Regions from separate parts of the Ruminococcus sp. SR1/5 genome, predicted to be linked through region 2. Evidence: riboswitches for the same ligand, from Rfam matches in the RefSeq annotation. Region 2 holds a riboswitch; each other region holds the start of a gene.

Region 1 (8,147 bases), 1.1 Mb from region 2:
ATGCCTTTGCGGGAGAATGGGTAGATAATACACCATATTCATCTAAAGAAAATTTTACAGATGAGCAGGATATTTCAGAAGAAGGTGATTCATCAGGTGATCAAACCGATGTAGAAGAAGCGTCAGATTCGGAAGACCAGATTGATATCGAGGAAGAGATTCCGACAGAAGATTCGTTTGACGTAAGAGAGGAAACTGACACTAGTGCTGATCTGGATACGGAAGAATCTTTTGCAAGTGAATTTACAGATGAAGATGAATTCACGGATGGAAGTACTGCACTTTTCAGTGATGGAACAGACCAGTCCGAAGATGGTACTGCAAAAGAAGAAATACAGGTAACTGTCAGTATCAGCAAAGATGGAAAATTTCTTAATGATAAAGACGGAAATCCAATGGCAGGACGCACCGTGACCTTAACTGGTCAGTCTTCTTATACCATGGACGATGCTTTGAAAGCAGCACATGACTTGTATTACCCAGGTGGAGCAGAAGCTGGGTATGATTACCACGCGGATGACGCAGGTATATTTGATGGTGTCATTTACCGGTTGTGGGGATACGATAAAAAGGATGTACCATATATTAAATCTTCTTTGAATCGTGACAGTGCCAATTATGGTTCTGCGCTTGGAAGAACTGTAGAAAATGGTGACGAAATGCATTTTTTATCCAACAGAAAAAGGGCCAGGATAAACTTGCATTTTTTACAGAAGAAGAACAGACAGTTACAGAAGGACAGCCGATCGTTCTCAGACTCAAACAGGAAGATGATGCCGGACGTGCATATTCAAACTGCAAGGGAGCGTCTATCTATATAGATGGAAAAAAGCAGGAAAACATTATAACAGATGCAGAGGGAAAAGTAACACTTCCAGTGCTGGAAGCAAGAGAAACTCCCTACTTTATTACAGCAGAAAAACAAATCAATAATAATGGGACAGAGAGTACTGCGATTTCAGCAGCATATGCAAACATAACCGTTGTTCCGGGTGGAGTTGATAAAGGCGATTATATCAGCAGTGTGAGACTCTGCATTAAAAACAGTGAAACTGAGGTAAAAGAGGAATCAGTCAACACTTTTGATGGGACACAAGCATTTAACTTTCCAACAGGATTCAGTCATGGCGAGTTTTATGTAAATGTGAGTACAATGGAAAGCATTCCAGAGGGTTGTACTTTATATGCAGTTTACACCAGTCCATTGGATGATACAGTAAAAAGAGTGAAATTGTCACAGGATTCCTCAACTCTATTAAAAAATACGAGTGTGAAATATTCTTCAAAAGCAATTCTTTCTATTGGCTTTGAAGTAAGAAAGAATGGAAATATTTTACAATCTGTTGAAGTTCCGATACATTATAAAGCACGTTTAAATGAGCTGACAGTCAGTGATTCCTGGGGACATGAATTTCCTACAGGTTTGCAGGATACCACAGAAAGCCAGAATCTTGAAGTGACAGTACCGGAAAATACGGAGTATATTGACATTGCCGGAAGTGATAATGACTGTTATGGCTCAATTGCGGAAAATCCGGAACTGGTTGTAATGGATGGCGTTGAACTTACTCAAAGACCACTTGGAGGGGCTTTACGGTTCACGCCCGATTGGAATAGTCATTCGGAGTATACAGCTGTCATAACATTAAAAAAGATGATGCAAAGTATGTTTCAGAAGATACAGTATATACGCTTACCATAAAGCCGGGAGAAATTGATTATACTCCGGTACTTACAGACAACAGGGATGTTATCGGAAATTCTTATGGAGTCCGTCAGGGAGACAAAGCAAAGGCATTTGTAGTCAATGCTTCTGTTTTACAGGAAGATGAAGGAAAACTCTCCTATCAGTGGTATGTAAGCACAAACGCGGAAGATTATGAAAAAATAGAGAATGCAACTCAGAATTCCTACACAATCACTACAGAACAGCCGAAATACTACAGATATTATAAATGCCTTGTTTCTTATGAGATAAATGGCCGTTGTTATATGAAATTCAGTGGCGTTTTTACTGCAAGGGTATATCCTCTTGTAGCTGACAAACCTGTCATACTTCAGCAGCCAAAGGATATGACTTACGTCAGGGGAATTCCGGTCACGGAAGGACTGGAGATAAAGGTACAGGAGTCTGAAGAATTTGGGGTTCATACAGAGTATCGCTGGTACCGGAACACAGAAAATTCTATACAGGGAGGAACTGCGATTCCAGGTGCAACCGGGAATACTTATAAGCCCGATGTAAAAGAAACAGGAAAATTCTACTATTATTGTAAAATAAGAACAGATATTGGAGCTAATATAGATGGGGATGGCATTGATATATACAGCGAGTATGTCTACTCTGATGTTGTATCTGTCACCGTCACAGAAGCTCCTCTCCCGTGGGAGGGAAACGGAAGTGAAAGCTCCCCATATCTCCTTAAGACAGCTTCAGATGTCGAGGCATTGCGCGACAAGGTAAATACAGAGGGATTTTCCTTTGAAAATACATACTTCCAGCTTACGGAAGACATCACCCTGCCGACTGGATGGAAGCCTATCGGTGTGACAAAAGACGGAAGAAAAGATCTGCAGAACGGTGTAAACTTGAACGTGTTCAGTGGTATCTTTGATGGAAATAACCATACCGTAATAGTACCGGAGGGCGGGCTGCCTCTCTTTGGCTATGTCCGTAATACAAGGATCCGTAACCTGAGCATCTATGGAACAAAGATTGCCGGTTATGGCCTTGTCAACAACTTTGAGGGTGTCGGACTTTCCGGAACGGCAGTTGAGATCGACAATGTTACCCTGAAAAGTGGTTCCAGTACCTTGAAATCTGGCCTTCTGGGTGCGAATAAGACGATGAGCCCTTATGCCGGATGTTCTTCAGCTTTTGAGGCAGTGGTACGAAACTGTACCATCGAGAAGGGGGTTGTCATCGGATATGACAGAAATGAGAATGAGATCGGAGCCATTGCCGGGCGCATGCAAGGTACCGTAGAAAACTGTGTAAGTTATGCCACCGTTTACGGAAGCAGTTATGTAGGCGGTATTATCGGAACCAGGGACAATGCCATGGGAAACTGTTCTGTGATCGGCTGTAAATTTTATGGCACCGTAGAGGCTTCCAGTGAAGTGGCTGGTGGTATTGCAGGTGGCGGTTATGACAATTCTACAGCCCCGAACGGATGCAAGATTACTATCAACAGTTGCAGTGCAGAGGGAAGTATCACCGGTTCTGACAAGGTCGGAGGAATTCTTGGTGGAGACCTCTATGTGGCACAGACCTGGAATAACTGCACTTATACCTTTAAGAACAATTCCTTTACAGGAAAGGTACAGGCAACAAAGGCAGACGCAGCATATGTAGGAGGTATCATTGGTTTTTATGACAGCCTGAACCGGATCGATGACATCACCAACAATTATTATGCAAAAGACTGCGGGGCAGATAAAGGGATCGGTTTTGTAAGATACATTGATACCAACTGTCTGACCCATGAGACGGCAAGCGGAGCCACTTATGTCAATACAGAAAAAGAAACCACCAGCTGCCCGAAGGTGGAAGGCTGCGGATGGCAGACCGGATATAACCGGACGGATGATCCACTGGGGGCAGACCAGGAAAAACTGGTCTCTACAGAAGGCCTGCGTGTTTATGTGGATTCCCTGGAGCTGACTGGTGATTACCGGACAGAGTTTTACCTTGGGGAGGACCTGGATCTCAGTGGAATGAAAGTGGTTGCTGTGATCAGTGACGGAACCAGACAGGAGCTTTCGCTGACAGATCTTACCATAGAGGGATATAACAAGGATAAACGTGGGGAACAGAAACTGAAAATTTCCTATAAGGAAGCATTCGTGGAACTGACCGTTAAGGTATTGAAAAAAGATGCCGGTACGATCACGGTAAGCTTTACGCTTCTCGGAGACTCTGTTCATGGCAGTGCAAAGGAGGATCAGGAACACACCCTGCGAAAAGGAAATCTGGATACCTGGATCGCAGCAAAAGATTACACGATCGATGGAAATGCCAACGTCCTGGAACTCTTAAAAGAAGTGCTGTCCAAAAATGGAATGAGCTGTCGTACATTGAGGGATGAGACCTACATTGCCGGAATCACGAAGGATGGTCAGGAGCTTGCAGAATTTTCCAATGGACAGAACTCCGGCTGGATGTATACTTTAAATGGAATCCACCCAGATCTTGGAGTAAAAGAGCAGTACCTGGAAGACGGGGATGAGATCGTATTCCATTATACGGATGATTATACCCTGGAGCATGACCATGTATGGGACAGCAAATGGAATTTTGATAAGGATGCCCACTGGCATGAGTGTGTTGCCATGTATGGAAAATGTGACATCACGGATAACACGAAAAAGGGTGGTTACCAGAAGCATTCCTATGGAAAAGGAAAGCAGATCAAGGCTGCTACTTATAAGACAACCGGACTGATGAGATATACCTGCCAGGTCTGCGGATACGAAAAGACGGAAACTATTCCTGTAATTGCACATACGCATAAATACACCTGGAAAACTACGGCAAAAGCTACGGTATTCCGTCCGGCGAAGCAGGAAGGAACCTGTTCCCTCTGCGGTAAAAAACAGACACGGAATTATGGAAGCAAATTAAAGGCAACTATAAAACTGAACGTATCCTCCATTACCCTGAAGCGGAAACAGGCCACCACAAAGGTGAAGGTTTCCATGGCATATGGAGATTCCATAAAGTCCTGGGTTTCCAGCAACAAAAAGATCGTGACCGTTGATAAGAAAGGAAAGATCAAAGCCGGAACCAAAACAGGAACGGCAAAGATCACCGTTACCTTAAAGAGTGGAAAGAAAGCGACTCTGAAAGTAAAAGTCCAGACTGCAAAGGTAAAGACTACGAAGATCAGCGGCCTCAAGAAAAAACTGACCATCAAGAAAGGAAAGAGTGTTACTTTAAAACCAGTGGTCAGCCCGATCACTTCCCAGGAGAAAGTGACCTACCGTTCTTCCAACAAGAAGATTGCAACAGTCAGCTCGAAGGGCGTGGTTAAAGGCCGGAGAAAAGGAACCGTTACCATCACAGTTAAATCTGGAAAGGTGACTAAAAAGATAAAAATTACAGTTAAGTAAACAGAGTAAGGGTGTAAAAGGTATCAAAAATCAAATAGTGTTTTTGGTACCTTTTCATCCGATAGAGGATAATTATGAAGCAACTGAAAAAAATATATTGGAAACGGATCGGGGTAATAGGAATCAGCTGTTTTATGCTTTTGTGGAGCTGTCTCCTTACGGGCTGTGGAATCGGAAAAGGGGATTCCGGAAAACCTGCTGCCTGTACCATTTCGATAGACTGCCAGACGATCCTTGACAATATCGGTGATCTAAAAGAAACCAAAAAAGAATTTGTCCCGGAAGACGGCTGGATACTTCCGGAAATGGAAGTTAAATTTACTACGGGCGATACCGTATTTGACATCTTAAAAAAGATCTGTGGGGAAAAAAACATCCAGCTCTCTTCCAAATATACCCCGTTATATAAAAGCTATTATGTGGAAGGCATCAATCAGCTTTATGAATTTGACTGCGGAAAAAATTCTGGCTGGATGTACAGTGTAAATGGAGAGTTCCCGAATTATGGGGCTTCCAGTTATAAGCCCAAAGATGGGGATAAGATTGAATGGAAGTATACCTGCAATCTTGGAAGTGATGTTGGAAACCCATACAAAGATAAGAAGTAAAGAAATTGTGAAAAATAGTTAAACTGGTATGAGATAAAGACCAGAAACATTGGCGAACATTGACAGAAATAAGGCGTATCGTTATAATTAGAATAACAAAAAAATCGAGCGTGGTTCGGCTGATGGCAGCCGATTTAAGGAAATCCGGTGCGATTCCGGAGCTGCTTTTCCCTGTGTGAAATGTATCGAATGAAAAACGCCTTATGAAAACATTTTGAGCCAGTATATCCAACACGTCAGGCAAAGAATACAAACATGTAAAAGATATACAGTTTGTATGATCCGAACGTTGGAAAGGAGATCATATGCGCTCACAAAATGATAAAGCAACATGGAGTATACTGCGATTTGATCATCGTACATTTACGGCACAGCTTGCCAGTATGCAAAGAAACAAACAGGTAGCAGCAATTCCTGAAAAATATATTTATATTGATGATTGCTGTTATAAGGGCAACGGGAAAATAAAAGAGATAATCCTGCCATCCGGCTGCAGAATCATAGGAAAGGAAGCTTTTGCAAGCTGCCAGCTCCGTAAGCCCGTTGTATTCCCACAGACCGTTAAAGAAATCAAAGAGAGTGCTTTTTCGGAAAATCATTCTCTCAGAGAAGTAACATTTCCGGCATCTTTGGAAATTTTAGGAGATTATAGTTATAAAGGATGCACAGCCCTTAAAAAGGTAGCATTTGAAACCAGTTCAGAATGCCGCAGGATTCCGGAGTGCTGTTTTCATTCCTGCACGCAGTTAAGTAAAGTGGTATTCCCGGAGCATTTAAAGAGTATAGGAAGAAGAGCTTTTTACCGCTGTAAGGAATTAAAGGAGATCACGCTGCCGGATACACTGGAAGAAATTGGTATGGAAGCCTTTTACTTCTGTGGCTTTGAAACCATAGTCTTACCAAAAGAAATTAAAAAATTAGATCAGAGGGCCTTTTTCGGATGTAAGAAATTGAAAGAGGTATATATTCCGGAAAATATCATGTATCTTGGAGAGGAAGTCTTTCATGGATGCAACCGGCTGGAATATCTGGAGATACATCATGATCCTGAGCATATTGGCTCAAAGATCGTGAACAAAAACTGCACGATACGTTGCAAAAAGGGAAGCAAAGTGGATTTGTACTGTGAAGAGCAGGGATTAAAGAGGGAGTACATTTAAACGTGTTATCAACAAATAAGACCGAGAAAAGAAACAGACAGCCTGCGGATCAATCCATCATTGATGCTTTTTCCACATGCCATCCATTTTTGAATTTTTTTTATTTTGCTGTAGTACTGTTATTTACTATGTTTAATCAGCATCCCGTCTTTATCTGCATTTCTTATGCGGGTGCTTTGTCTTATTCCGTCTTTCTGCTTGGAGGAAAAAGGACACTTAGGCAAAGCTTTCTCTTTACCCTTCCCAGTCTTTTGATCGTGGCTCTTCTGAATCCACTTTTCAATCATTATGGGGTCACGATGCTATATTATGTAGAAAGCAGTGGAAACTGGATCACTTTGGAGGCCTTAGTCTATGGAGTAGTCCTTGGAGCGGTCATGTTCGTAGTGATCCAGTGGTTTTCCTGTTATAATAAAGTTATGACAAGTGATAAATTTATTTACCTGTTTGGAAGGCTGATACCGGCCCTTTCTCTGATCCTTTCCATGGCACTTCGCTTTGTCCCCAGATTTACGGGGCAGCTGAAAGTGATCCGGAACGGTCAGAAATCCATGGGAAGGGATGTTTCAGAGGGCAGTCTTTTTAACCGCATCCGTGCGGGATTTAATATGCTGTCGATACTGGTCACATGGGCTTTGGAAAATGCCATAGAGACTTCGGATTCCATGCGGAGCAGGGGATATGGATTAAAAGGAAGGACTGCTTTTTCCATTTACAAGTTTACGAAGAAGGATAAGGGGCTTCTGGCAGTGATGGCAGCTTTATTCCTTGTATTTGCCACTGGCTGTATGAATGGGGCTTCTTATGCAAGTTATGATCCCCGTATTTTACTTGCTGGTTTTACCATTCAGGGGCATCAGGCTCCGGTATCTGTTCCAGTAGTTGAAGCAATGCTTACATATATCTGCTTTGCATGTTTTTGTTTCCTTCCGGTGATCCTGGATGTGACGGAGACTATCCGTTTTGCCGGAAGCCGGAAGCATTGTGAAACAGATCTGGACATGACTTACAAAAAAATCTACGAAACTCTGGAACAGGAAGGATAATGATTATGAATCTTGTAGAAGTAAAGGAGTTTAGCTTCGCATACCCGGAATGTTCCAGGAAGGTTCTGGACCATGCGAATCTGAAAATAGAAGAAGGAACGTTAAATGTGATCTGCGGACGGAGCGGATGTGGCAAAAGCACACTGTTGCGCCAGTTAAAAACCGTGCTGGTCCCGGTTGGAAAGTCAGAGGGAGAAATCTTTTACCGGGGGATGCCGCTT
Region 2 (8,147 bases):
TTCATCTTTCGGTATATAGTTATCGAAGATCTTTACAAAGATCTTTGATTTCCAGTACGCCAGCGTGGAAAATCCCATCAGAATAAAAAGCATGATCAGGATGGATGTAAACCGTGCGTAGCTCACATAAGCAAAAAGCCACATCAGTAGGAGTGGGGACGCAGAGATCACAAGCATCAAAAGTGTCAGCGGAAGATGGCGGACGGACATCAGGAATGCATTTACAAAGGTATTCTTGACGGAATTAAAAAATTTGGAAAGGATCGGATAAATGTACAGAAGGATCATCGCATAGATCAGTGCAAATGCAATGAACAGACTGAAAAGTCCTTTGTACATAGCTCCGCTTCCGGCTCTGGCGATCCGAAGATCGATAAACAGAACAGCAGCGGTGAGGAGCATGATGATATTGATGATGGTCGCCTGTTTGAAGTTCTGTTTGAAGGAGTGGAAAAAGCTGCGGGCAATATAGGATTCCTCGTCTCTTGCCATCTTTAGTGTGACATAGTAGAGAGCTGTTATGGAGGCGCCTGCGGTGACAACCGGAATGCAGCAGAGGATGCACAGAAAATTCAGAAGAAGCAGGTCTGCTACGCGTCCCATGAACACGAAGAATTTGTTGTCCATGTTGAAAAAACGATTCATTTGATAAGTCTCCTTTTCTTTTGGATATTATTTTAAGTATACCCAATCACAGCAGAAAAAGCAAATCCCAAATGTTTTCCGGGGCAGTGGAAATGGGAAAATCATGTGTCCGCTATAGAAAGACAAAATAGCGAAATAGTTTATTAAATTTCCTTAAAAGGCTTGCTTATCACGATTTAGAGTGTTAAAATATCAGTATTGTATTAGACGAAATTTATGTATTTTAAAGGAGCGTAACAATGAGCAAAAAAATCAGGACGGAGGCTGTGGATCATCTTTTTGAAGCGATCCTGTGCCTGAAGGATAAGGAAGAGTGTTATACATTTTTTGAGGATGTGTGCACCATCAATGAGCTGCTTTCTTTATCTCAGCGCTTCGAGGTAGCCAAGATGCTTACTGATAAGCGTACATACCTTGATATTTCCGAGAAAACAGGAGCTTCCACAGCTACGATCAGCCGTGTGAACCGTTCCCTGAACTATGGAAATGATGGTTATGAGATGGTATTTGCACGTATGAAGAAGGATAACGGGGAGCAGGGCGGCGAAGCAGAATAAGGCTTACGTCCATACCGTGATGATAACGGATAATGCTGTAACGAAAAAGAGACAGGCGATCGTGCGTCTGTCTCTTTTTTTCGGTGCGCCCGGCGACGCACGTTTATGACCGGATGTGAGCTCCGGATATTATTTGTCTTTTTTTGAGGAATCCGTATCTTTTGAGGAATTCATGTGGTCGATCATGTTTTCGATGATCATTTTTTTCATGTATACGTCGAAGCTAAGAAGACAGATAAAGGAAAACTGGTGAAGGAATTCCTTATCCTCCGGGTCGGCGTCCTCAAAAATTTCTCCGGCACTTTTGAAACGGCGCATAAGATCCTTTTCCAGGTAACGGATCTGTGACTGCTCCATACTGAAAACCTCCTGGTAGATGTAAGTCATGTCCTTTTCTGTAACGGACTTGAAGTATTTCTCGGTGATCGGTCCCAGAAGGGTCTGGATATCACTGATGGAGAGGATATTCTTAAAATAGTAGATAAAGATCAGCATCAGCAGATGCTCCCGGGAATAGCGCTTCTTTTCCGGCGGGGGAAGGAGCTTGTTCTTTGCGTAATTGTTGATCATGGTCTTGGTCAGGATCTTGTCATCATGATGACGCTTGGTGGAAGCGAGATTATCTTCCATAAAGGTTGTGACCTGATCCATGTAAAGAGCAATATTGGGAATTTCATCGGGTTTTATATAATCAAGCTCAGCAATTTTTGCAAAAATGCTGTTCATCATTTCTTTTTCGTTTTCTGTCATCGCATTATCACCTCTGCTCCTTATTATATAGTTTTAAATACTACTTGTAAAGAAACTTTTTTTCAGAGAGGTGGGTTTACCGGAAAGTAAAGTCATGATAGTATATAAAGATACTGTTCATATGGAAAAAGAAATGGAGATCAAAATGAGTATACATGATGCTTTGGACACATTGAATCCTATGCAGCGGGAAGCTGCCGTACATACAGAGGGACCACTTCTGATCCTTGCAGGAGCCGGTTCCGGAAAAACAAGAGTGCTGACCCACAGGATCGCCTATTTAATGGAAGAAAAGGGTGTAAACCCATGGAATATCCTGGCGATCACCTTTACCAACAAGGCCGCCAGTGAGATGCGGGAACGTGTGAATAAAATTGCGGGAATGGGTGCGGAGAGCGTATGGGTCTCCACCTTCCATTCCGCCTGCGTGAGGATTCTGCGCAGACATATTGAGGTGCTGGGCTTTGGCAGTAATTTTACCATCTATGATGCCGACGACCAAAAAACAGTCATGAAGGAAATCTTCCGGAAGTTTGATATCAATACCAAGATTTACAAGGAACGAGGCGTTCTTGCTGAGATTTCCCATGCCAAGGATGAACTGATCACACCGGAAGAGATGGAGCTGAATGCAGGCGGCGATCCGGATGCACGGAAGATTGCCGGTATGTATAAGGAATATCAGTCTATCCTCAGGGGAAACAATGCGCTGGATTTTGATGACCTGATCGTGAAGACTGTGGAGCTTTTTCAGCATAATCCGGATATCCTGGACTATTATCAGGAACGTTTCAAATATATTATGGTGGATGAGTATCAGGATACCAATACTGCCCAGTTTAAATTCGTAAGTCTTCTTGCTGAGAAATACAAGAATCTCTGTGTGGTTGGTGATGATGATCAGTCCATCTATCGTTTTCGTGGAGCAAATATCGGGAACATCTTAGGATTTGAGAAGGTTTTTCCTGAGGCTAAGGTGGTGCGCCTGGAACAGAATTACCGTTCTACCCAGAACATCCTCAATGCAGCCAATGAGGTGATCGTCAACAACACAGAGCGTAAGGAAAAACGCCTCTGGACAGAAAATGAAGAGGGCGATAAAGTACATTTCCGTCAGTTCAACAACGGATTTGAGGAAGCGGAGTATGTTGCAGGAGAGATCATCCAGGGGCGCCGCAACGGGAAATTCCAGTACAAGGACTGTGCAGTACTTTATCGGACCAATGCCCAGTCACGTCTCTTTGAGGAGAAATTCCTCCTGGCAAATGTTCCTTATAAGATTGTCGGCGGCGTGAATTTTTATGCCCGCAAAGAGATCAAGGATCTGTTAAGCTATCTAAAGACCATTGACAATGCCAGTGATGATCTGGCTGTGCGTAGGATCTTAAATGTGCCAAAAAGAGGGATCGGACTCACCAGCATCGGCCGCGTCCAGGACTATGCGGATATGATGAACCTGAGCTTTTACGATGCGCTCCGCGTGGTGGAGGAAGTACCGTCCATTGGCAGGGCAGCAGGAAAGATCAATGATTTTGTATCCTTTATCCAAGGACTGAAAAGTAAGGCAGAGGCCTATACAGTCCGTGAAACCCTGGAAGAGGTCATTGAACTTACCGGTTATGTGAAGGAACTGGAGGCAGAGAAAACGGAGGAGGCTCAGGCGAGGATCGAAAATATCGACGAGCTGATCTCCAAGACAGAATCCTTCCAGGAAGCCATGGAGGAGGCCGGACAGCCGGCAACACTTTCTGCATTTCTGGAGGAGATCGCACTGGTGGCAGATATCGATTCTGTTGATCCGGATCAGGATTATGTGCTGCTGATGACTCTTCACAGTGCCAAGGGACTGGAGTTCCCAAATGTATTTATCGTGGGAATGGAGGACGGTGTTTTTCCGGGATATGCTTCCATCTGGTCCGGTGATCCGTCGGATATCGAGGAGGAGCGAAGGCTCTGTTATGTGGGGATCACCCGTGCCATGAAGGAACTGACTTTAACCTGTGCAAAACAGCGGATGATCCGTGGGGAGACTCAGTATAACCGTGTGTCACGTTTTGTAAGGGAGGTTCCACGGGAGCTGGTAGATCTTGGACATACCATTCAGGAGAAAAAGCCCAGAGTAGATGATATCGTATCTCCGAAAAGCGCCTATGCCCAGATGAAAATGAATTTCCAGGCAAAGAGCACCCTGCAGAAAAAAGATTTCACAGTGAAGAAGGCGGACAGCCTGGACTATGGTGAGGGAGACACGGTCCGTCATGTGAAATTCGGAGTCGGTATCGTAAAAAATATCGCAGACGGCGGCAGAGACTACGAAGTGACGGTAGACTTTGACAAAGTCGGCGTGAAAAAATGTTCGCCGGTTTTGCCAAGCTGAAAAAGATCTGAGAGGGATCTCTCCGGGCAGACTATTTCTGCAAAAAACTGTAAAAATCCGGCCTCAAGGTTGTAATTGGAAAACCGGTATGTTAGAATCAGTATCAGCGTAATTGAATTGCTGTGAAGTGAACAGTATCACCGGCACATATGCTGCCGGATACTGTGAGGAGGGAATCGGGTAAAAAGCCTGAGCGGTTGCGGCCACTGTATACAGAAGAAGGGATTTCACATGCCATTGCAGAAACTCATGTGAGAAGGCGAAATCCCGATGTCAGAGAGATTCTGGAGAAAATTCTGATACATCATTCATGATCGGCTAAAAGATGAATGGTGTATCAGTTTTTATTTTGCGGAGTTTTTTCTGAGTCTGTAAGTCAGGAAACCTGCTTGACAGTATGTAAGTGGGAGCTTCCGTACAAAGTGTTCCGTGCAGATTTTATGAAGCCCCATCTTTTCGGTTACCCATAGGCAACAGGAGATAAAACAGGCGAAAAGAGAGGAAATGAAAAACAAGTATGTATCCACAAGAATCATGGCAATGGTAATGGCAGCGGCAATGACCGTATCAGCAGCTCCGGCTGTTTATGCCGCAGAGAGAGCAGACTCCGAGACCATCAAGGAAGACAACCAGCCGGCAGCAGAAGACAGTACAGAGTCTGCAGACATCGAAGATTCTTCCGCAGAGGCAACCAAGACAGAATATCCTCTGACCATCACAACCTATGATTACGATGGAAACGAAATCGAAACCACTTATGAAAAAGCACCGGAAAAAGTCCTTGCTGTATATCAGGGAAGCATTGAGACTATGCTCGCACTTGGTCTGGAAGACCACCTGGTAGCTACCGCAGGTCTTGATAATGAAGTTCCGGAAGATCTCAAAGAAGCATTCTCAAAAACAAATTATCTTGACGAATTTACCCCATCCCTTGAAACTGTAACAATGCTGGAGCCGGACATGATCTTATCCTGGAGCTCTCTTTTCTCTGATAAGAATCTGGGAAATGTAACAGACTGGATCGACAAAGGCTGCAACACCTACTACAACACCAATACTCGTCCGGACGGCGACAGAACACTGGAAAATGAATTCACAGATATCTTAAATATCGGAAAGATCTTCGATGTACAGGACAAAGCACAGGCTATCGTTGATGATGCAAAAGCAGTGATCGACAAAACTCTTACTGCAACTGCAGATGTAAAAGACAAACCAAGCGTAATGGTATTGGAGCCTCTTGGAGATGACATCACAAACTATGGCGTAAAGAGCCTTGGCGGAGATATGGTAACACAGTTAGGCGCAACTCTTGCAAACCCGGATGCTTCCACCGTTGGAAAAGAGGATATCATCGCAGCCAACCCTGACGTGATCTTTGTGGTTTACATGCCATATGCAGGAGATGATCCGGAAACTGTTAAGAACAGCCAGCTTGCAGTGATCCAGGATGATGAGTCCCTGAAGAGCCTTGACGCAGTAAAGAACGGACGTGTTTACCCGATCATGCTCAGTGAGATGTATGCAAGTGCAACACGTACCCAGGACGGAATCGAAACTTTTGCAAAGGGATTATATCCGGACGTAAATCTTGACTGATCGGAGAAAATGCAGTGAAAGAAACAGCTTCACAGAGAAAAAAAGATAAGGTGCTCAGAACATCCATGTATGTGGCAGTTCTCATCGGACTTGCAGGATTCCTTATTTTTTCCATACTTGCAGCCATCACTTTTGGAAATGCGGATCTGTCACTGAAGGATGTATACAGCGTTATCGCTTATAAATTGTTTCATATAAAAAGTCTGTCCGCCTATGCGGAAGGCGCAGTTCATGATGTTGTGTGGCTGATCCGGCTGCCTAGAGTCCTTCTGGCTCTGGCAGTTGGAATGGCTCTTTCCGTGTGCGGCGTGGTGATGCAGGCTATCGTGCAGAACCCGCTGGCAGACCCGTATGTGCTGGGTATCTCATCTGGTGCATCTCTGGGTGCCACACTGGCCATCATGCTTGGAATCGGAAGCTTTCTTGGTGGAAACTCTGTGGGAATCACAGCTTTCATTGGCGCGATGATCACTTCTTTTGCGGTGATCGCCATTGCAAACATGGGTGGAAAGGCAACTTCCGCAAAACTGATCCTTGCGGGAATGGCGGTCAGCGCAGTCTGTTCTGCTTTTTCCAATTTTGTCATTTATATTACCAATGACAAAAATGCGGCAACAGAAGTTATGAAGTGGAGCATGGGAAGTCTTGCCGGAGCAAGCTGGACCAGAGTGGGTGTAATGCTTCCGGTCACGCTGGTGTGCGTGGCTGTTTTCTGGACGCAGTACCGGAACCTGAATCTGATGCTTCTGGGAGATGACGTATCCATTACCCTTGGAACAGATCTGCACAGACTGCGGACTTTTTATCTGATCGTTGCTTCTGTTATGATCGGATTTGCCGTGTACTGTGCCGGTGTGATCGGATTTGTGGGACTGGTGATCCCTCATGTGGTCCGGATCCTTTTTGGAACAGATCACAGAAAACTGCTCCCCTTAAGTGCGCTTCTTGGTGCATCGTTTCTGATCTGGTGCGATGTGGCATGTCGTGTGATCCTTAAAAATTCCGAGATGCCCATCGGTGTGCTGGTATCCATTATCGGTGCTCCCTGCTTTATTTATCTGCTTGTGCGGAAATCCTATGGATTCGGAGGTGCCCGGTAATGAAGATCACCACAGAAAATATTCAGGTTGGCTTTCACGCCAGACAGATCCTGAAGGGAATCTCCATGGAATCCCAGGATAAGGAACTGGTAGGAATCATCGGACCAAACGGAAGCGGAAAATCCACTTTGCTGAAATGCATTTACCGTATTCTGAAACCAGACGCAGGAGCCGTGTATCTGGACGGCGAGGAGCTTCATTCCATGAGTGTTCGAAGTTCTGCGAAAAAATGGCCGTGGTGGCACAGCACAATTATTATAATTTTGATTTTACGGTCCGCGAGGTGGTTCTTATGGGGCGTGCGCCTCATAAAAAGACTCTGGAACGGGACAATGCAAAAGATTACCAGATCGTGGATGAAGCGCTGAAAACCGTACAGATGGAGGCGTTTGCAGACCGTACCTTTTCCACTCTTTCCGGAGGAGAGCAGCAGAGGGTGATCCTGGCAAGAGCACTTGCCCAGCAGACCTCTGCACTGATTCTGGATGAGCCTACCAATCATCTGGACATTACCCACCAGATCATGCTGATGGAGCTGGTGAAAAAACTTAATGTAACCGTGATCTCCGCTATTCACGATCTGAATATTGCAGCAGCATACTGTGATAAGATCTATGTACTGAAGGACGGAGTTCTGGAAGGTTACGGAACGCCGGAAGAAGTCCTGACCCCGGAGCTGATCCGCAGGATCTATAAAGTAGAAGCGGAGATCGTTTACGACAGCCGCGGAAAGATGCATATTTTGTTTTTATGATTCTGGCTGTGAGGCGGGATGCATAGAGGGAAAAAGATGAAAAAGATCGGGATTTTGACATGCCTTAATTCCAATGATGTGTGTACCAGGGCAGGATGTCTGTCTGCATTTCGGGAAAGAAGAGATTTTTTTCCGGCTATCCGGAAGATACGATTCTGGCAGCTGTGATGACATGCAACGGATGCAAAGAAACCAATGCAAAAGAACCTGCTGAAGATGAGGGGATTTTGGAAAAGGCAGATCGGCTGGTCAGTGAAAAGATCAGCGTCATCCATGTCGGGGTATGCCGTCTGAATGAGGAAAAAAGGAATGTCCGCGGATAACACAGATCTGCGGTCTGATAGAAGAACGCGGGATCAAAGTGA
Region 3 (8,147 bases), 140 kb from region 2:
CGAGAGCTGCTGTCATAACAGCTGTTGCGGTCTGCTCATTTACGCTGATGCCATTCTCCTGAAGCTTCTGCATAACGATGGTGGTGATATCTGCTGCAGACTGTGCATCGATACCCTTGCCATAGTTCCATGCCAGAGCCTCCTTCAGCTCTTCCATGGTCATCTTCTTTTCTTCATATACAAGCTTGCGGATCGCATACAGAGAATCTGCCATGTTTGCAATACCAAATCCCTGAGGACCTGTAAAGTTATAAACAGCTCCGCCTTCCTGAACGGATTTGCCCCGTTTCAGGCAGTCATCCACCATACAGGAAAGGAATGGAAGCGGACATCTCTCCGCATGTGCCACATCAATGGCATTATCAGCATTTACAAGCAGGGAAATGAAATATTCCATCTGTTTCTTATATGCATCATAGAACTCATCGAAGCTCTTCATCTCTGTGACATCGCCGGTCTGGACACTGATCTGTACCCCTTTGTCCATACCATTAGAGAAAACCATCTCCAGCGGACGGCACATGTTAAAGAATGCAGCGTCATGCCAGCCCTCTGTCTTACCTGCCTTCTGCGGTTCTACACAGCCGATGATGTTATATTCTCTGGCATCTGCAAGAGAAAGGCCGCGGTTCTGCAGTGCAGGAATGATAACCTCATCATTGTAATAAGCCGGAAGTCCGATTCCTGTTCTTGTAAGCTCTGCAGCCTTGATCAGGAATTCATGTGGTGATCCGTTCCATACTCTTACAGAAAGAGACGGTGCCGGAAGGTGCACATGCATAGACGCCTGGATGCACATAAAGGAGAGATCATTGGTCACATCCTCGCCATCCTTGTTCTGACCACCTGCGATCAGGTTCTGGAAAAGGCTGTAGCCTGCAAAGCCTTCTGCAGATGCAGCATCACGGCATTTATTCAGGTCGTTTAATTTTACCCATATGCAGTCCATCAGTTCCTGGGCAAACTCTCTGGTAAGATTGCCTGCCTCCATATCACTCTTGTAATATGGATACATATACTGGTCAAAACGTCCCGGAGAAATAGAATGTCCGCTGCTTTCCATCTGGATCAGCTGCTGTACAAACCAGAAGGACTGGCACGCCTCATAGAAATTACGGGCGCCCTTCGCCGGTACGTGTGTACAATTGGATGCGATCTGAAGGAGTTCCTGTTTTCTGGTCGGATCCTGACACTGATATGCCATCTGCTCTGCGAGCTCGGCATAGCGATGTGCATAGTCGATAACTGCCTGACAGCTCATGATAACTGCTTCCAGGAAACGGGATTTCTTTGCGTAATCACCATCTCCTACATTACACTCATCCAGTTCCTTCTGAGCTTTGGCAATGATCCCTTCATAACCGATCGCCAGAACTTCTTCATATTTAACGGTTACGTGTCCTACACCATTGTAGAAATAGTTTCCGGGTGTAAAAATATTGTGGTCAATGGCAAGAATCGCTTCCGGTGCCATGTAGGAGGTTGCAAGCTCACTGGTAGTCTTGCCTTTCCAGTATTTATGTACCTCACGGAGCTCCGCCTTGGTTTCCTCCGCAATATAAAATGGATCGGCTGTTCTGGTAGCCACTGTATCCAGCTCATCTTCCAGCCACTGGAAAGAATACTCCGGAAACGTCTGACATCCTCTCGGCGCCAAAGTGCTGCTTCCGACGATCAGCTCCTCATCACGGATGATGATCGGAATGTTGTGCAGGATGTGGGCAAATGCCTTGGCTCTGCGGGTGATGATCGGCTCGTCTTCTGTTGCTTTGTAAGACTCTGTGATCAGTTTTGCTCTGGCAGATTCGATCACCGGCATCTTTGCATAAAGATTATCTACAAGATGTGTGATCCTGTCTGTTTTCGGAACATCTGCTATATGAAATTTCTCCATGATTCTCCTTTCTCATAACCGGTTGTTTCTGGTGATCTGTCTGCCTCTACGCTTCCAGAACCGCTCCTGTCCGGCTATGTGCTCATGTAGTTTTATTATACCTTACCCCTACTTCGATGTCAACGAAATCCAACATGTGTTTATAGCTGTTTTTGTGGTTTTTATCGGTTGCGCCCTGTTGATTTTATTTGTTTTTTGTATTTTTATGTTTTTCTCTATTGACTTTGTTTTTCTGCTCTGCCATACTTGGATTTATATAGGAATTCATTTGTTTTTCAGAAAAAATTTATGCAAAGCGGACATTCGTATTCCGCTCTGTCACATGTTCTCAAACAGTAAAAGAGGTGTATTTTTATGTATCTTTCTGATATGCATACCCACTCCATCGCCAGTGGTCACGGCACGGAATGTACCATCACAAACATGGCACGCGCAGCTGCCGAGAAAGGTCTCCGGCTTCTCGGGATCACTGATCACGGTCCCGGCACTCTGGCAGCCGGAACTTCCTCCTATTTCCGCAGCCTTACCTATTCTCCCAAAAAACATTTCGGTGTAGAATTACTCTACGGAATTGAACTGAATATCCTTGACCGCAGCGGAACGGTAGATTTAGATCAGGAATCATTATGTAAACTTGATTACGCCATTGCCAGCATGCATGCCTGGAATTACCGCTGCGGTACCAGAGCCGAAAACACAGAAGCTTTTATCAATGTAATGAAAAACCCCTGTGTAAAGATCCTCGGACATAGTGATAACACTCATTACCCGGTTAATTATGATGCGCTTGCAAGGGCTGCCAGGGAAACCGGCACGATCTTTGAGATCAACGAAGCTTCTCTTGCACCTTATGGCTATCGTGGCGACACAAGAGAAAACTGTTTCGAGATCCTTCGATGCTGCCGCAAATATGATCTGCCGCTGCTTCTTTCCAGTGACAGCCATGGCCCGGAGCATATCGGAGATTTTACCTGTGCTGCTGAGTTTGTTCATCAGGCCATGTTTCCGGAACAGCTGATCCTCAACAACCAGATTCCCAGACTCAAGGTTTTTCTCCAAACCAGAGAATGATCTTCTGTATCTTTTCCGACAGATAACAGATATTGTCCACTCCAAACAAAACAGGCCAGTTCAAACACAGGAATATACATTTTCCTGTATCTGAACTGGCCTGTTTTTTATTTTTCCCGCTGCTTCCGTACAATTTCCGCAAGCTCGCTATATTTACCTGTAACATATCCGAAATTTTCTCTTCTGTGAGGAAGCTTGCATTCGGTGCAGTCTTTAATCCCGCTTTCCGTAAAGCGGAAATTACCACCACATTTATCTCCCAGTGCATATAAAGGACAATAGCAGAACAGACAATTGAAGTTCTCCGGATCTGCTCCTTTATGGCACGGAAAATACTCACAGTTTTTGTGGCTGAAGTAAGAGTATTCTTTGCCTTCCCAGTATGGTTTCTCCATGGCTCTTTTCTCCTCTCCTGACATAACCACACATAATTTTTTCCTATAAAAAAGAGGTAGCGATGCCACCCCGGGGTAGAAATATAATCCGTTCATGAGTGCGCGGAGGGAACGAATGTATCCGGAGTAGTATCGCCTGCCATTTAATCATGTATAATTCATATGAACAGGCGCATTCCATAAAAAAATGCCTACTCTCGTAAAAAAGTAGACAACGTCCCAGGGGTGCGGAGTCCCTGAAATGGTTGTTACACTTTACACGGAAGTTTAACCTCGCCATAACAAGCAGGTTTCCTGGCTCCGGGATCATGACTCCTCTCTCCTTCTCATACATACGTACAATGGACTATGAGATTCGCTCCTCCGTTACAGTGACCGGATCGCTCAGGTTTCACACCTGATTCCCTTTTCTGTGGACTTCTGATAATCAATATATAACTGTCAGCTATCCTCAGCACTTGCTATGTTCAATATGGAATTATACTGACATTATAATAACATCCTGTTAATTATATGTCAATACTGTTTTCAATATTTATATATTTTTGAGCATATTTTATTGCTGTTCAATCCGTTCCATGGGTTTTCAATATTTTTTCCGACGTTAAAAACAGCCCGACAAACTGCTGTCGGGCTGCTGTATTTTTATTTTCTGTTGTACGTTTTTATTATACAAGACGTCTTACAGATACAATTGTTCTGTATGTAGCATCATTGCTGATCTTGATCCCGTCCTGAGAGTTCGATGCATGAACGATCTGGCCATTACCCATGTAAATAGCCACGTGTCCGCCATAGCAGATCAGATCTCCCGGCTGTGCATCTGCGTAGGATACTTCTGTACCTGCATTCTGCTGCTCATAGGAGGTTCTCGGAAGGCTGACTCCGAAGTTCGCATAGACACTCTGTACAAATCCGGAGCAGTCTGCACCATTGGTAAGGCTTGTTCCGCCCCATACGTAAGGATTTCCCACAAACTGTGTAGCATAATTCACAACAGAAGATCCTGAACCGCTACTGTAAGAAGAACTGTCACTGTCTGAAGATGTATCCTCTGCATTAGATGTGTCCTCTGCACTTTCTTCAGATGCGTCTGTGCTGTTATCGTAATCTGCGTCTGCATTATCCTCTGTATTCTCAGTATCCTCGGACGCATCATCATTCTCACCATTGTCTGCATCTTCATCCACAGCCTCGGTGTCATCTTCAGCAGTATCCTCATCTGCATTCTCGATCACGTCGCCGTCCTCATCGTACTGTCCGTCTTCGCTCTCGTCCGCCTCATCCTGCTGTGCTTCCTGCTCTGCCTGGCGTCTTGCTTCCTCTTCTGCCTCAGCCTGTGCTCTCGCTGCTGCTTCAGCCTCGGCCTGACGTCTTGCCTCTTCCTCTGCTGCAATACGCTCAGCCTCTAATCTCTGAAGCTCTGCAGTCTGCTCTGCAAGAAGGTTTGCATAATCTGTAGCCTGCTGCTGTGCGTAGGCGATCTCATTATCATAATCTGCGGATGTGGCACGCTTCTCATCCAGCTGTGCCTGCAGGTTCTGGGACTCTGCCTCATATTCCTGCTTCATTCCCTCCAGCTCTGCCTTCTCCTGTGTGTACTGTGCCTCCAGGTTTGCCACCTGCTGGATCGTATTGGAATATTTTTCAAGACTCTTACGGTCCTGCTCATAAGTCTTCTGTGTGTACTCTGCTCTTGTAAGAAGGTCAGACAGGTTCTCTGCATTCAGCATCATCTGGAACCATGCATCGTCTCCACCCTTCTCATAGAGATACTGGATACGTTTCTTCATTGCCTCATACTGTTTCTGCTTGGCATTTTTGGCCTTCTCAAGGTTGGTCTGTGTAGATGCAATGTCGGCTTCCTTATTGGAGATATCTCCCTCCAGTGTCTGGATCGAAACCATCACGTTTACAAGATTGGCATCAAGAGTTGAAATCTCGCCTTCAATCTGTGACTTCTGTGAGGAAAGCTCATCCAATCTGGAATAAGTCGCATTCAGCTGTTCGTTGGTCGCATCCATCTCCTGCTGAAGTGCTGCCTCATCTTCTCTTGTTGCGCTTACGCTGACTACCTGTGCTCCGCTGATGATGAGCGCCAGTGTCAGACATAATATCCTTTTCTTCATGACTGTTCACCCTCGCAATCTGATTCTAATTTAATACAGCGGATCTGACCATCCGCTTCGTTGGTTTTCTTTGTAACACTTTTGCAATATCTTGTTTCAATCTTTTTATATATTAACACAGTGTTATTTGGATTGCAAGGAATTTCTATTAATTAGTTTAAAACTTTGTAACATTTATTAATGATTTTGACATTAAAAAAGGAGAACCCGGGTTATCTCAGGTTCTCCTCTCACGTTTCTTATTGCTATTTGTTACATACAAATTTCTTTCAGCACATCCTGATCAGAACAGATCTGCAAGGATCTGATTGGCTGTCTTGTTCAGATATCCGTTGGGATCGGAAAGTGTGCTTCTGTTCCATCTGAAGTATGCACCGTTTCGGATATAATTACCGCTGGATTCATGATAATCATATTTGCTGACTCCAGGATACCTGGACATGTAAGTTTCTGCCAGCTTGATCGCCTGGCTTCCGTAAGTTCCGCTTGGTGTCGGTGTTCCGGAAATCTGTACGCCGGCATTCGGTGTACAGTGTAGGATCACAACACTCTTATCAGAACACTGTCCGAGAACGATCCAGGTATGTCCGCTGTTGTATCCGATATCTCCCGGATAAAGCTTCCAGTTTGAGCTTGCCAGCTGAGACTGGGAAACGATGGTTCCCATTCCCTTACCGGAATATAAAGATCCAATCTCTCCGGAAACAGTAGTATACTGGGGTCTGCCGGATCTGCTCTGCATGATCTGATATACAGACCATCCTACAAAGCCGGAGCAGTCAAGGCCCTTCTGTTCTGTAGCTTCACTGAGATCCATATAATATCTGTAATTATAAGAACTGGAATTGCTGTCATACCACTGTTTCCATTTTGGACTGATGCCCTTTCTGGTCGCATCTGACCAGTTGTGGCCGCCGCCCCATACGTAAAGAGTCTTTCCTACCGGAAGTAATGCATTGGCGAGGAAATTCTTGATGGTCCTGGAGCTTGTAGCTGTAGCAGTACCCGGGTTGGTATCCAGGACACCATTGCTGCCAAATGTATACTTCTTGCCATCGATCGTCTTCGTTCCCGTAGCCATGACACCGGTTGACGGATCAAAATAATATTTATATCCTTTTTTGGAATTTGTGACCCATCCGGTAGCCATCACGCCGCTCTTGCTGTAAAAATAATAGGTATCGCTGCCGATCTTCTTGAAGCCCTTATACATAGCTCCCGTGTTTGGATCAAAATAACGCTTCTGCTGTTTCTTATTCGTTGCCCAGCCCTTTGCCATAAAGCATTTGCTGGTAAAATATCTGGTCACATTCTTCTTGTCTGTAAGGAATACACTTCTGGCTGCAGCACCACTGCCGCTGTAGAAATAATATTTCTTATTGCTGATCGTGGCCCATTTCGTTGTCATATATCCGCTGGCGGGATTAAAATAACGGGTATTTTTCTTGCTGTCTGTAAGCCAGCCTGTAGCCATATAGCCCTTGGCACCGTTGACATTATAAAAATATCGTTTGCCCTTGGAATCCTTAGCCCAGCCCTTCATCTGCACGCCTGTGGATTTATTAAAAAATATTTCTTCCCGTTCAGTGTAAGCCAGCCTTTTACCTTCTGGCCGTTCTGATAATAATAGGACTTTCCTTTTTCTGTTTTAAAGCCGTTTTTGGTCGCAGCCTGTACATCTGTTGCCGTTGTATGTACAGTTGCTCCGGCTGCAAAGAACATCAGAACAAAAAAAGTCCCCAGAGTTTCCATTTTCTGCTTAATTTTCGCATACATACCTTCCTTTGATAGATAGATCATTGATATTTACTATTTCTTAAGTCCGGCTGATCGTAAACATTACGATTTTGTTACAATTTTACGTCCATATTATATAACATTCTTTACGGTCCGTCAACTCTTTCCTTTTCTTTCAGAAAAATCATCATCCAGGTATTACCAATGTTGATTTTATGCAGAAAAAAGCCCCGAAACATCAGAAATATTCACTGATGCTCCGGGGATATGATCTTTTATGCAGTTTTGCTCCTGTCTGTTACAGATCTGTTACAGATCCTTACAGGAATTTTTTGCGAAGCTCTGCTCCGTCAAGGGCACTTAAATATGCAGGTGCAACATCAAATACAGTCTTGCAGCCCTTCTGTCCTTCCTGGTTCATGCGGTATGCAGCTCTTGCATAGGCAACGATCACAGAAGATGTAAACTCAGGATTGGAATCCAACTTCAGGCTGTACTCGATCACATGGCTGTTCTCATTGTTCCAGCCTGTTTTTCCGCTGCGGATCACAAAACCGCCGTGCGGGATACCGCTGTGGTCACGGTCCAGCTCTTCCTGGGAAATGAAATGTACCGTTGTATCATACTCGTCAAAGTAGTTCGGCATGGTCTTGATCTCTTCCTCGATGCGTGCAAGATCAGCACCTTCCTCAGCAACTACGAAGCACTCTCTTGTATGTTTCTGGCGTGTGGTAAGCTCCGGATTTTCTCCGTTTCTTACTGCCTCAAGTGCAGCTTCTACCGGAATGGTGTACTGCTTTGCATCCTTTACGCCTTTGATGCGGCGGACTGCATCAGAATGTCCCTGGCTGACACCCTTGCCCCAGAATGTGTAGTCGTTTCCATTTGTAAGGATCGCATTTGCATACATACGGTTCAGAG

Evidence for each region. A riboswitch is a leader RNA that binds a small molecule or an ion and turns the genes downstream of it on or off. The one in region 2 is predicted to bind cobalamin.
Region 1: another riboswitch for cobalamin. It lies ahead of CK1_RS04295 (leucine-rich repeat domain-containing protein); the one in region 2 lies ahead of CK1_RS09725 (ABC transporter substrate-binding protein).
Region 3: another riboswitch for cobalamin. It lies ahead of CK1_RS09070 (cysteine-rich small domain-containing protein); the one in region 2 lies ahead of CK1_RS09725 (ABC transporter substrate-binding protein).

Annotation. Positions count from the first base shown of each region.
Region 1 covers NC_021014.1:823,535-831,681, forward strand. Annotated here, with positions in the region: gene CK1_RS04275 (hypothetical protein) at 1-821, shown strand, start outside; gene CK1_RS04280 (hypothetical protein) at 878-1,702, shown strand; gene CK1_RS04285 (Ig-like domain-containing protein) at 2,074-5,112, shown strand; gene CK1_RS04290 (DUF4430 domain-containing protein) at 5,187-5,720, shown strand; cobalamin riboswitch at 5,815-5,970, shown strand; gene CK1_RS04295 (leucine-rich repeat domain-containing protein) at 6,026-6,880, shown strand; gene CK1_RS04300 (energy-coupling factor transporter transmembrane component T) at 7,180-7,926, shown strand; gene CK1_RS17965 (energy-coupling factor ABC transporter ATP-binding protein) at 7,932-8,147, shown strand, end outside.
Region 2 covers NC_021014.1:1,913,726-1,921,872, reverse strand. Annotated here, with positions in the region: gene CK1_RS09745 (YesL family protein) at 1-645, opposite strand, end outside; gene CK1_RS09740 (YerC/YecD family TrpR-related protein) at 885-1,202, shown strand; gene CK1_RS09735 (DUF1836 domain-containing protein) at 1,332-1,952, opposite strand; partial or broken gene pcrA (DNA helicase PcrA) at 2,098-4,340, shown strand; cobalamin riboswitch at 4,442-4,732, shown strand; gene CK1_RS09725 (ABC transporter substrate-binding protein) at 4,834-5,928, shown strand; gene CK1_RS09720 (FecCD family ABC transporter permease) at 5,943-7,028, shown strand; partial or broken gene CK1_RS09715 (ABC transporter ATP-binding protein) at 7,028-7,782, shown strand; gene CK1_RS09705 (CGGC domain-containing protein) at 7,878-8,105, shown strand.
Region 3 covers NC_021014.1:1,773,871-1,782,017, forward strand. Annotated here, with positions in the region: gene CK1_RS09060 (glycyl radical protein) at 1-1,894, opposite strand, end outside; gene CK1_RS09065 (phosphatase) at 2,249-2,965, shown strand; gene CK1_RS09070 (cysteine-rich small domain-containing protein) at 3,073-3,360, opposite strand; cobalamin riboswitch at 3,628-3,797, opposite strand; gene CK1_RS09075 (C40 family peptidase) at 4,029-5,489, opposite strand; gene CK1_RS09080 (N-acetylmuramoyl-L-alanine amidase family protein) at 5,773-7,032, opposite strand; gene CK1_RS09085 (hypothetical protein) at 7,029-7,265, opposite strand; gene CK1_RS09090 (diaminopimelate dehydrogenase) at 7,546-8,147, opposite strand, start outside.